Regions from separate parts of the Kitasatospora sp. NPDC127111 genome, predicted to be linked through region 3. Evidence: riboswitches for the same ligand, from Rfam matches in the RefSeq annotation. Region 3 holds a riboswitch; each other region holds the start of a gene.
What was found. A riboswitch is a leader RNA that binds a small molecule or an ion and turns the genes downstream of it on or off. The one in region 3 is predicted to bind cobalamin.

Region 1: it holds a riboswitch for cobalamin, as region 3 does, so the genes downstream of both, ACFVHB_RS35775 (cobalamin biosynthesis protein) here and ACFVHB_RS16640 (ribonucleoside-diphosphate reductase subunit alpha) in region 3, are expected to answer to the same signal.
Region 2: it holds a riboswitch for cobalamin, as region 3 does, so the genes downstream of both, metE (5-methyltetrahydropteroyltriglutamate--homocysteine S-methyltransferase) here and ACFVHB_RS16640 (ribonucleoside-diphosphate reductase subunit alpha) in region 3, are expected to answer to the same signal.

Annotation. Positions count from the first base shown of each region.
Region 1 is NZ_JBHXTG010000094.1:5,872-9,069, forward strand. It holds gene ACFVHB_RS35765 (alpha/beta hydrolase family protein) at 1-511, opposite strand, end outside; gene ACFVHB_RS35770 (helix-turn-helix domain-containing protein) at 773-1,477, opposite strand; cobalamin riboswitch at 1,663-1,869, shown strand; gene ACFVHB_RS35775 (cobalamin biosynthesis protein) at 1,944-2,912, shown strand; gene ACFVHB_RS35780 (cobyric acid synthase) at 2,909-3,198, shown strand, end outside.
Region 2 is NZ_JBHXTG010000105.1:9,509-12,706, reverse strand. It holds gene ACFVHB_RS37150 (FAD-dependent monooxygenase) at 1-905, shown strand, start outside; gene ACFVHB_RS37145 (cupin domain-containing protein) at 1,009-1,377, opposite strand; cobalamin riboswitch at 1,515-1,737, shown strand; gene metE (5-methyltetrahydropteroyltriglutamate--homocysteine S-methyltransferase) at 1,900-3,198, shown strand, end outside.
Region 3 is NZ_JBHXTG010000023.1:48,418-51,615, forward strand. It holds gene ACFVHB_RS16635 (hypothetical protein) at 47-1,387, opposite strand; cobalamin riboswitch at 1,707-1,848, shown strand; gene ACFVHB_RS16640 (ribonucleoside-diphosphate reductase subunit alpha) at 2,038-3,198, shown strand, end outside.

The DNA.
Region 1 (3,198 bases), on a different contig from region 3:
GCACCGGGAGGGTCTGTTGGCGGTCGGCGCCGTTGCCGTGGATCAGGATCACCCAGGCGCCGCGCTTGCCCTCCAGGTACCAGGCGGGGAGGGCGCCCAGCTCGCCCTCGGCGGCGGTCTCGGTGAACGGCAGGCCGAGGGCCGAGGTCGGGTCGCCGAGGTACACCCGGGGGGTGAAGCGGACCTCGGTGCCGGGCGTCAGGGTGCCGCGGTCGGCGCGGACCAGCCGCCGGGTGACGCCCTGCTCGTCGCTGCGCAGCACCTCCTCGACCACCGCGTGGCCGTCCTCGCCCCACTCCACGGCCCAGCGGCCGGGGCGGCTGCTCTCCGGGGTGCGGGTGAAGGTGGCGCGCCCGGCGGCGAGGCTCTGGACCAGGACGGGGCCGGCGGACCGCTCCGGCGCCGCCGCGGGGCGGACGAGCCGCTCGGAGGCCCGGCGCCCGATGACCAGGACGGCGACCCCGGTGCCGATGGCGGCGGCCGCCACGGCGGCTGCGGTTCCCCAACGCATATCGCTCCCCGCTCTGTCGGTCGCGGACTGGGCAGTGTGCCCACCAGTCCACTCGCGGAGGCGCCGCCCGGCCACCGGACGCGGCCGTCCGGGTCATGCCGGCGTGGGGGCGCGGACCGCGGCCGGGGCCGGCGGGCCGCTGACGGCTGGGCGCCGGGACGCTCACGCCGGGCCGCTCACGCCTGAACGCCGGGACGCTCACGCCGCGCCGCTCACGCCTGAACGCCGGGGCGCCGGGCCGGGCGGCGTCGCTGGCAGCGCTCACGCCGGGATGTCGGTCTCCCGCCGCTCCAGCAGCTCCCAGAACCGCGCGCCGAGCGGCTGCTCCGGCTCGCGCGCCGCCGGGGCCGGCGAGCCCCAGGTGCCGGCGCCCCAGTGCGAGGAGACCTGGTACTCGTTCTGCAGCGCCGTCAGGACGGGGGCGAGGTCCTGCTCGGGCACCGGCACGATCCGCGCGATCGCCCGGACGTGCGCCTGCCAGCGGCCGTCCACGCACTGCCGCAGCCGCTGGTCGAGCTCGTCCCCGCGGCCGGTCACCGCGACCAGTTCGCGCAGCGTCAGGCCGAGCACCCGGGCCAGCGCGTGGGTCTGCTCCTCGTCGCCGTCCCAGCGGCCGGTGGTCTCGGCCGCCTGGTAGTGCCGCAGGCCGATGCCGATCCGGCGGGCCGCGGTCTCCTGGCCGAGCTCGCGGGCCACCCGGAAGTCCCGCAGCCGGGCCGGGCGGACGCCCATCAGCTGGACGGCCGGACACCAGAGCGCGCGGGCCAGCGCGATGAACTCCTCCTCGTTCGGGCGCAGCTCGCCGCTCTCCCAGCCGAGCACGTGCGCGGGCAGCAGCCGGATCCCGTGGGCGGCCATGCCCTCGGCCACCTGTTCCGGGGTCAGCCCCAGCCCGGCGCGGTGCGCGCGGGCGGCCGCGGGCGAGAAGGGCACCGGGGGCACGGCGGGTGGCTCTCTGCGTCGCATGCCACCCGACGGTAGGCGTCGTCGCTTCGGCCCCCCAGCCGCCGAACGCACGAAGCGCGGCTGTGGGGGTCTCCAGGCCGCTGGACGATCGCACAGGCTGTCATGCCCCTGCGCGGGGTGGTGATCAGAGATAGCGACGGCGCGGGCGGCGCATGACGCGTGTGACCAACCCCTCCGTGACCTTGGTTGACTCGTGCTCCGGGCGCGTGATGGGATCCTTCAGCCAATACGGAGGCATGCAGAGGAAGCCGGTGCGAGTCCGGCGCGGTCCCGCCACTGTCACCGGGGAGCACGTCCGGAATCGCCACGGCGGACCGTCAGGAGCCGCTGGAAGGCCCGGAGGTGCGTCCGACCCGGAAGCCAGGAGACTCTCGCCCCCGGTACGTCGATCCAGGGCGCGGACCCTGAGTGAGGACACGCACGCGATGCAGGCTGCCCCGCCCCTCCGAGCCCTCTGCTGCCCGCCGTGCGCCCGCTGACCCGCGCCGCCGCCTTCGCGCTGGGCGCCGTCGCGGGCTACCTCGCCGACGCCCGGTTCGCCGACCCGCGCCGCGGCCACCCGGTGGCCGTCTTCGGCGGCGCGGCCGGCCGCCTGGAGCGGCGGATCTGGCGCGACGACCGGGCCGCCGGCACCGCCTACACCGCGCTCTGCGTGGGCACCGTCGCGGCCGGCGCGGTCGCCGCCGACCGGCTGCTGGGCCGCCGCCCGCTCGGGCGGGCCGCACTGGCCGCCGCCGCGACCTGGACGGTGCTCGGCGGCACCTCGCTGACCCGGGAGGCCCGGACCATCGGCCGCTCGCTCGCCGCGGGCGACCTGACGGCGGCCCGGGAACGGCTGCCGCACCTGTGCGGACGCGACCCGAGCGCGCTGGACGAGCAGCAGCTGGCCCGCGCGGTGGTCGAGTCGGTCGCCGAGAACACCGCCGACGCCGTCGTGAACGCGCTGGTCTGGGGCGGGCTCGCGGGCACGCCGGGCCTGCTGGCGTTCCGCGCCGTCAACACCCTGGACGCGATGGTCGGCCACCGCTCCGCCCGGTACGCCCGGTTCGGCTGGGCCTCGGCCCGGCTGGACGACGTGGCCGGCTGGCCGGGTGCGCGGCTGACCGCGCTGCTCACGGTGGCCGCCGCGCCCGAGCCGGGCACCGCCTGGCGGGTCTGGCGGCGGGACGGCTCCGCGCACCCCAGCCCGAACGCGGGCCAGGCCGAGTCGGCCTTCGCCGGCGCGATCGGCGTCCGCCTCGGCGGGACGCTCCGGTACGGCGAGCGCGTCGAGCACCGGCCGGTGCTGGGCGAGGGGCTGCGGCCGGTCGGGGTGGACGACATCGAGCGCGCCTGTGTGCTCTCCCGGAGGGTGAGCGCGCTGGCGCTGGGTACGACGGTCGCCGGGCACCTGCTGCTCCGGGCGGCCCTGGGCGGGAGTAGGGGTAGGACATGAGCAACGCGCTGCTGGTCGCCGGGACGACCTCGGACGCGGGCAAGAGCGTGGTCACGGCCGGCATCTGCCGCTGGCTGGCCCGGCAGGGCGTCAGGGTCGCGCCGTTCAAGGCGCAGAACATGTCGCTGAACTCCTTCGTCACCGCCGACGGCGCCGAGATCGGCCGCGCCCAGGCGATGCAGGCGCAGGCGGCCGTGGTGGAGCCCGAGGCGGCGATGAACCCGGTGCTGCTCAAGCCGGGCGCGGACGGCCGCAGCCAGGTGGTGCTGCTCGGCCGGCCGGTCGC
Region 2 (3,198 bases), on a different contig from region 3:
CCTGGCACCAGTGGTTCGGGCCGCAGGGCGTGTTCATGCTCTGCCCGTTCGAGGGCAGCCGCCGCTGGCAGCTGCAGGCCAGCCCGGAGACGGACGCCGAGGGCCGGATGGTCGCCCCGTCACTGGAGAGCTTCCAGCGGCTGGCCGCCCTGCACACCGGCCGCGCGGACCTCAGGCTCACCAACGCCACCTGGCTGTCCACCTGGCGGGTCAACGTCCGGGTCGCGGAGCGCTACCGCGCGGGCCGGGTCTTCCTGGCCGGCGACTGCGCGCACGTCCACCCCACGGCGGGCGGGCTGGGCATGAACACCGGCATCCAGGACGCCTGGAACCTCGCCTGGAAGCTCGGGTACGTGCTGCGCGGCCTCGCCGCACCGGCCCTGCTGGACACCTACCAGGAGGAACGGCTGCCGATCGCCGCCTGGACGCTCGACGTCACCACCGCCGGCATGGCGGCCGTCACCAAGGGCATCAGCACCCCCGGCGTCGGCGTCGAGGCCGGCCGGGTGGGCGACCTCACCGGCCTCTCGCTCGGCTACCGGTGGGGCCGGCTCGCCGCCGACGGCGACCTCCTCGACGGACCGCTCCGGGCCGGGGACCGGGCGCCCGACGCTCCCTGCACCGGCCCCGACGGCGAGCCGGCCCGCCTCTTCGAGCACTTCGCCGGTGACCACTTCACACTGCTCGGCTTCGGCCCGGGCGCCCGCCCCGCCCTCGCCGAACTGCCCGACCACGTCCGGCCGGTGCACCTCGACGACCCCGACGGCACGGCCCGCGGGGCGTACGGGATCACCGGCGACGCCCTCGTCCTCGTCCGGCCCGACAACCACGTCGCCCTCACCGCCCCGGCGACCGCCCGCGCGGAGGTGCTGGCGTACCTGACGGCCCTCGGCGCCGCCGGGTGACCCCGGGCGAGGACGCGGCCGACCGGGCGGGCCCGCTGTGCGACCGGCGGGCCCGCCCGCCCGCGGGGCCGGGGAGCGACGGGCCATACCCCGCGGGCGCCGGTCAGGGCCGCGGGCGGATGGCCAGGCCCGGCCGCCTGCGGTGCACCGTCAGGTAGACGACGCCCTCCGGCCCCGCTGCCACGGCCCGCGTGGCACCGCGCGGCAGTAGGCGCAGCGCTCCCGGCCGCAGCGCGTGGGTGGTGTCCCCGCACCGCAACGTGCCCTCCCCGGCGATCCCCAGCACCAGCACGTCCAGCTCCGGCTCGACGTGGTCGGCGACGGACGCCCCCGCCCGCAGCCGCACCACGTTCGCGTCGAGCTGACGCTCCGCGCCGGTCAGCCGCCACAGCGCCCCGGCCTGGTCGGCGGCGGCCTCCCGCAGCAGGTCGTCCAGTACCACGCCCTCACCGCGGGCATCCGAGTCGGTCATGCCGGACATCCTCCCACCGGGCCCGTGCCCCGGGACTCCGTCCGTGGGTGGTGCCGGGAGCCGCGCGGCGGCTCCCGCGTCGTCCCAGCATGTGGACGATTGAGCGGTTCTCCGTCCACGCGCCGGGGGATCGGACCTAAGCTGGCCGGGCAGCTGGTTCGCCCTGTCCGCCAGGCAGGGCGTCGCAAGAGGGAACCCGGTGGGAATCCGGGACTGCCCCGCAGCGGTGAGCGGGAACGACCGCCGTCATACGCACTGGGCCCGGGACGGGTCTGGGAAGCGACGGCCAGTAGGTGACCGCCCTTGACAGGGCGGGCGTGCCCGCGAGTCCGAAGACCTGCCCGCTGCCCGCCCGCGGACCATCCGCGCGCGGACACCCCGGTGACCTCGAGGGCGGGTCGGCGTACACACCAGGCGGATCCCGGCGCTTCCCGTGCGCCCGCGGCCGTCCGGTCCGTCACCCCTTCGCGCCCTCTCCCGTCCCCGGGGACCAGAGGAAACAGGCTCGCGAAGGAGAGTCCCTTGACAGCGAAGTCCGCAGCCGCGGCCATCCGGTCCACCGTCCACGGCTACCCCCGCCAGGGCCGCGACCGGGAACTCAAGAAGGCCATCGAGGGGTACTGGAAGGGATCGGTCACCGCCGGGGCACTGCTCGCCGCCGCGGCCGGCCTGCGCCGGGAGAACTGGGCGCAGCTCGCCGAGGCCGGCGTCCAGGAGGTGCCCACCGGCGACTTCTCGCTCTACGACCACGTGCTGGACGCCACGGTCGCGGTCGGGGCGATCCCCGCCCGCCACCGGGCCGCGGTCGACGCCGACCCGCTCGACGGCTACTTCGCCATGGCGCGCGGCACCCAGGAGGTGGCGCCGCTGGAGATGACCAAGTGGTTCGACACCAACTACCACTACCTGGTGCCCGAACTGGGCCCGGACACCGTCTTCACGGCGAACCCCGCGAAGGCGGTCGGCGAGTTGGGCGAGGCCCTCGCGCTCGGTCACGCCGCCCGCCCGGTGCTGGTCGGCCCGGTCACCTACCTGCTGCTCGCCAAGCCCGCCCCGGGCGTCGCCGACGACTTCCGGCCGATCACCCTGCTCGACCGGCTGCTGCCCGTCTACGCCGAACTCCTGGCCGGCCTGCGCGCCGCCGGCGCCGAGTGGGTGCAGCTGGACGAGCCCGCGCTCGTCCAGGACCGCACCCCGGCCGAACTGAACTTCGCCGCGCGCGCCTACCGCGAGCTCGGCGCGCTCACCGAGCGGCCCAGGCTGCTCGTCGCGAGCTACTTCGACCGCCTCGGCGAGGCACTGCCGGTGCTCGCCAAGGCCCCGGTCGAGGGCCTGGCCATGGACTTCACCGGGCCGGCCGCCGCCAACCTGGACGACCTCGCCGCCGTCGGCGGCCTGCCCGGCAAGCGCCTGGTCGCGGGCGTGGTCGACGGTCGCAACGTCTGGATCAACGACCTGGGGAAGTCGCTCGCCACCCTGGCGACCCTGCTCGGCCTCGCCGACCGGGTCGACGTGGCCCCGTCCTGCTCCCTCCTGCACGTCCCGCTGGACGCCGCCGCCGAACGCGACCTGGACCCGCAGCTCGCCCGCTGGCTCGCCTTCGCCCGCCAGAAGGCCGAGGAGACCGCGCTGCTCGCCCGCGGCCTCCGCGAGGGCACCGACGCGATCGCCGCCGACCTCGCCGCCAACCGGGCCGACCTCGCCTCCAGGGCCGCCTCGCCGATCACCCGGGACCCCGCCGTCCGCGCCCGCACCGCCGCCGTCACCGAGGCCGACGTCCGCCGCGCCCAGCCCTACCCCGTCCGCGCCGAGGCCCAACGC
Region 3 (3,198 bases):
GCGGTCTCCCGGCCGGGGCGCACCCGCTACGCGTCCGGAGCGGGCGTCAGCCCGCGGGGGTGGCGGCCGGGGCGCCGGCCGGGGCGGCCGACTTGGCACGCTGGAGCAGCTGGTTCTTCACGTGCTCGCCGAAGCCCGGGGCCGCCGCGGTGGCGGTGGCGTCCGCGGTGTTGCCGCCCTTGGCGGAGCCCTCGACGGTGAAGTACGCGTACCGGCCCAGGGTGGCCTTGGTGTTGGTGCAGCCCGGCGTGGCGCAGAAGGCCGGCGAGCCCGGGGCGGCGGCGCCCTTGAGGTGGCCGACGTAGCTCTTCATCGAGGTCTCGGCCTGCTGCTTGTGGTCGAAGACCGCGACGCCGACCGTCACCGCGCTGTCGCCCGAGACGTACGTGGCCCGGAGCACCTGGCGGCAGCCCTGGTCACCGAGGACCTTGCCGAGGCCGCCGACCGTGGAGTTGCCGTCCCAGCAGGGCGAGTCGAGCGAGACCACGGTCCGGTTCCAGGTGGCGCCGTTGACGGTCACGGTGAGCGCCGAGAACAGCGCGGCCGCGTCCTGCGGCGCCGGGTCGGTGGTGGCCTCCCAGATCGGCTTCGACGGGTCCTCGGGCACGGCGGCGCTCGGGCTGCCGCTCGCGGACGGCTTGCCGGAGGGCGACGACGCCGGGGTGGTCGCGGTGGCGGTCGGGGTCGGCTCGGCGACCGTCTTCTTGCCGCCGTCGTCCTTCTTCATGAACATCAGACCGCCGGCGATCAGGCCACCGACCACGACGACGGCGACGGCGGCGCCGATGATCTTCATCCGGCCCTTGCGCTTGGCCTCGGCCTCGTTCCGGTCGGCCAGGGCCGCCCAGTCCGGCTCGCTGGAGAGCTGCGGCTGGACCGGCTGGGGCTGGGGCTGCCACTGCTGCTGCGGCGGCATCCCCTGCACGGGCGGCTGGGGCTGCACGGGCTGAGGCTGCATCGGCTGCGGCTGGACAGGCTGCGGCTGCACCGGAGGCTGGACCTGCTGCGGCGGCACCGGCTGAGGCTGCACCGGCTGCGGGTGCACGGGCTGAGGCTGCACGGGCTGCGGCGCGGGCGGCTGCGGCTGTACCGGGGGCTGGACCTGCTGCGGCACCGGCTGCGGCGCGGGCGGCGGGGCCTGCACCGGCTGCGGCGCGGGCGGCTGCGGCTGCACCGGCTGCGGCGCGGGCGGCTGCGGCACGGCGGGCACCGGCGGTACCACCGGCTGCTGCTGCGGCACCGGCGGCCCGTACGAGGCGGGCGGCGGTCCGAACCCGCCCGGCGCCGGCGGCACCGGCTGCGCGCCGGGGTACGGCGCAGGAGGCACCGGCGCGGCCGGCGGCTGCCCCTGCGGTGCCTGTCCGGGTGCACCCGTTCCGTCGGTCATGCGTCCCCCTCGCTCCGCTCCCTCATGAGCCGAGATCGTAGGGCATGCTCCTGACGGTGGCTCCGCCCGGTGACCATACCGTTTCCCAATCCGGACACCGGCGGGCCATCCGCGGCCCCGCCGCGACCTCTCCGCCGGTCCCGCCCGGGCCCCGCGACCGGCCCCGCACCGGCCTCGCGACCGGCCCCTCCCGGGCCCCGCGACGGCACCGCCGGGGCCCCCGCGACGGCCCCTCCCAGGCCCCGCAAGGCCTCCGTGCCGGTACCACCGGTCATCACGCCAACACGCGGCGCTGCACAACATGTGGTGCCGCATCGAGCGGACACCACTAGATGTATGCTCACTCCTGCTGTCGACGCAGGGGAACCCGGTGCGAGTCCGGGACTGCCCCGCAGCGGTGTGCGGGCGGCTCCGACCAGAGCCCGCGAGTCCGAATACCTGCCGACGGCGTGCCTTCCGGCCTCCCCGCAGAGGCCTGCAGCCACGAGCAGTACTTCCGGGCCTCGCGGGCGGGCCGGGGATGACACCGTCGCGCGACGCCGTCCGGCCGTCGCGCCGTGCTCCCCTGCCTCGAACGGCCCGGTGCCCCGATCCACCGCCGCCGATCGCCGCCAGGAGAGAGCGCCTTGACCACCGCTGCCTCAGCCGCCCTGCCCGCCCAGGGTTCCCCCGCCGACCCGACGGTCTCCGACCCGGGCGGCGCGCTGCTCCGGCTGCTGACCGACCGCAGTGTCGACCTGCCGCAGGTGGACCCCGGCCATGTCGCCGCCGCCGCGCTGCGCGGCCGTCACGCCGGTTCGGACTTCGCCGAGCTGCGTGGGCTGGCCGTGGACGCCGCAGCGTCGATGATCGCCGAGGACCCGCAGTACTCGAAGCTGGCCGCCCGCCTGCTCGCGCTGGAGATCGTCGACGAGGCGAACAGCCAGGGCTCGGTCTCCTTCTCCGCCTCGATCGCCGTCGGCCACGCCGAGGGCCTGATCGGCGACAGCACCGCCGCCTTCGTCGCCAAGCACGCCGCCGCGCTGGACGCGCTGATCGACCCGCAGGGCGACGACCGCTTCGAGTACTTCGGCCTGCGCACCGTGCAGTCCCGCTACCTGCTGCGCCACCCGATCACCCGCAAGGTGGTCGAGACCCCGCAGCACTTCCTGCTCCGCGTCGCCAGCGGCCTGGCGGTCGGCGACAGCGAGCAGTCGGTGCGCGAGGTGGCCGAGCTGTACCGCCTGATGAGCCGGCTGGAGTACCTGACCTCCTCGCCGACCCTGTTCAACTCCGGCACCCGGCACCCGCAGATGTCGAGCTGCTACCTGCTCGACTCGCCGCTGGACAACCTGGACTCGATCTACTCCCGGTACGCCCAGATCGCCCGCCTCTCCAAGCACGCCGGCGGCATCGGCCTCTCCTACTCGCGGATCCGCTCCCGCGGCAGCCTGATCCGCGGCACCAACGGCAAGTCCAACGGCATCGTCCCGTTCCTGCGCACCCTCGACTCCTCGGTCGCCGCCGTCAACCAGGGCGGCCGCCGCAAGGGCGCGGCCTGCGTCTACCTGGAGACCTGGCACGCGGACATCGAGGAGTTCCTGGAGCTGCGCGACAACACCGGTGAGGAGGCGCGGCGCACCCACAACCTCAACCTGGCGCACTGGATCCCGGACGAGTTCATGCGCCGGGTCAACGCCAACGAGGACTGGTCGCTGTTCTCCCCGGCCGACGTGCCCGAGCTGGTCGACCTCTGGGGCGCCGACTTCGACGAGGCGTACCGCAAGGCCGAGCTGGCCGGCAAGGCCGTCCGCACCATCCCCGCGCAGACC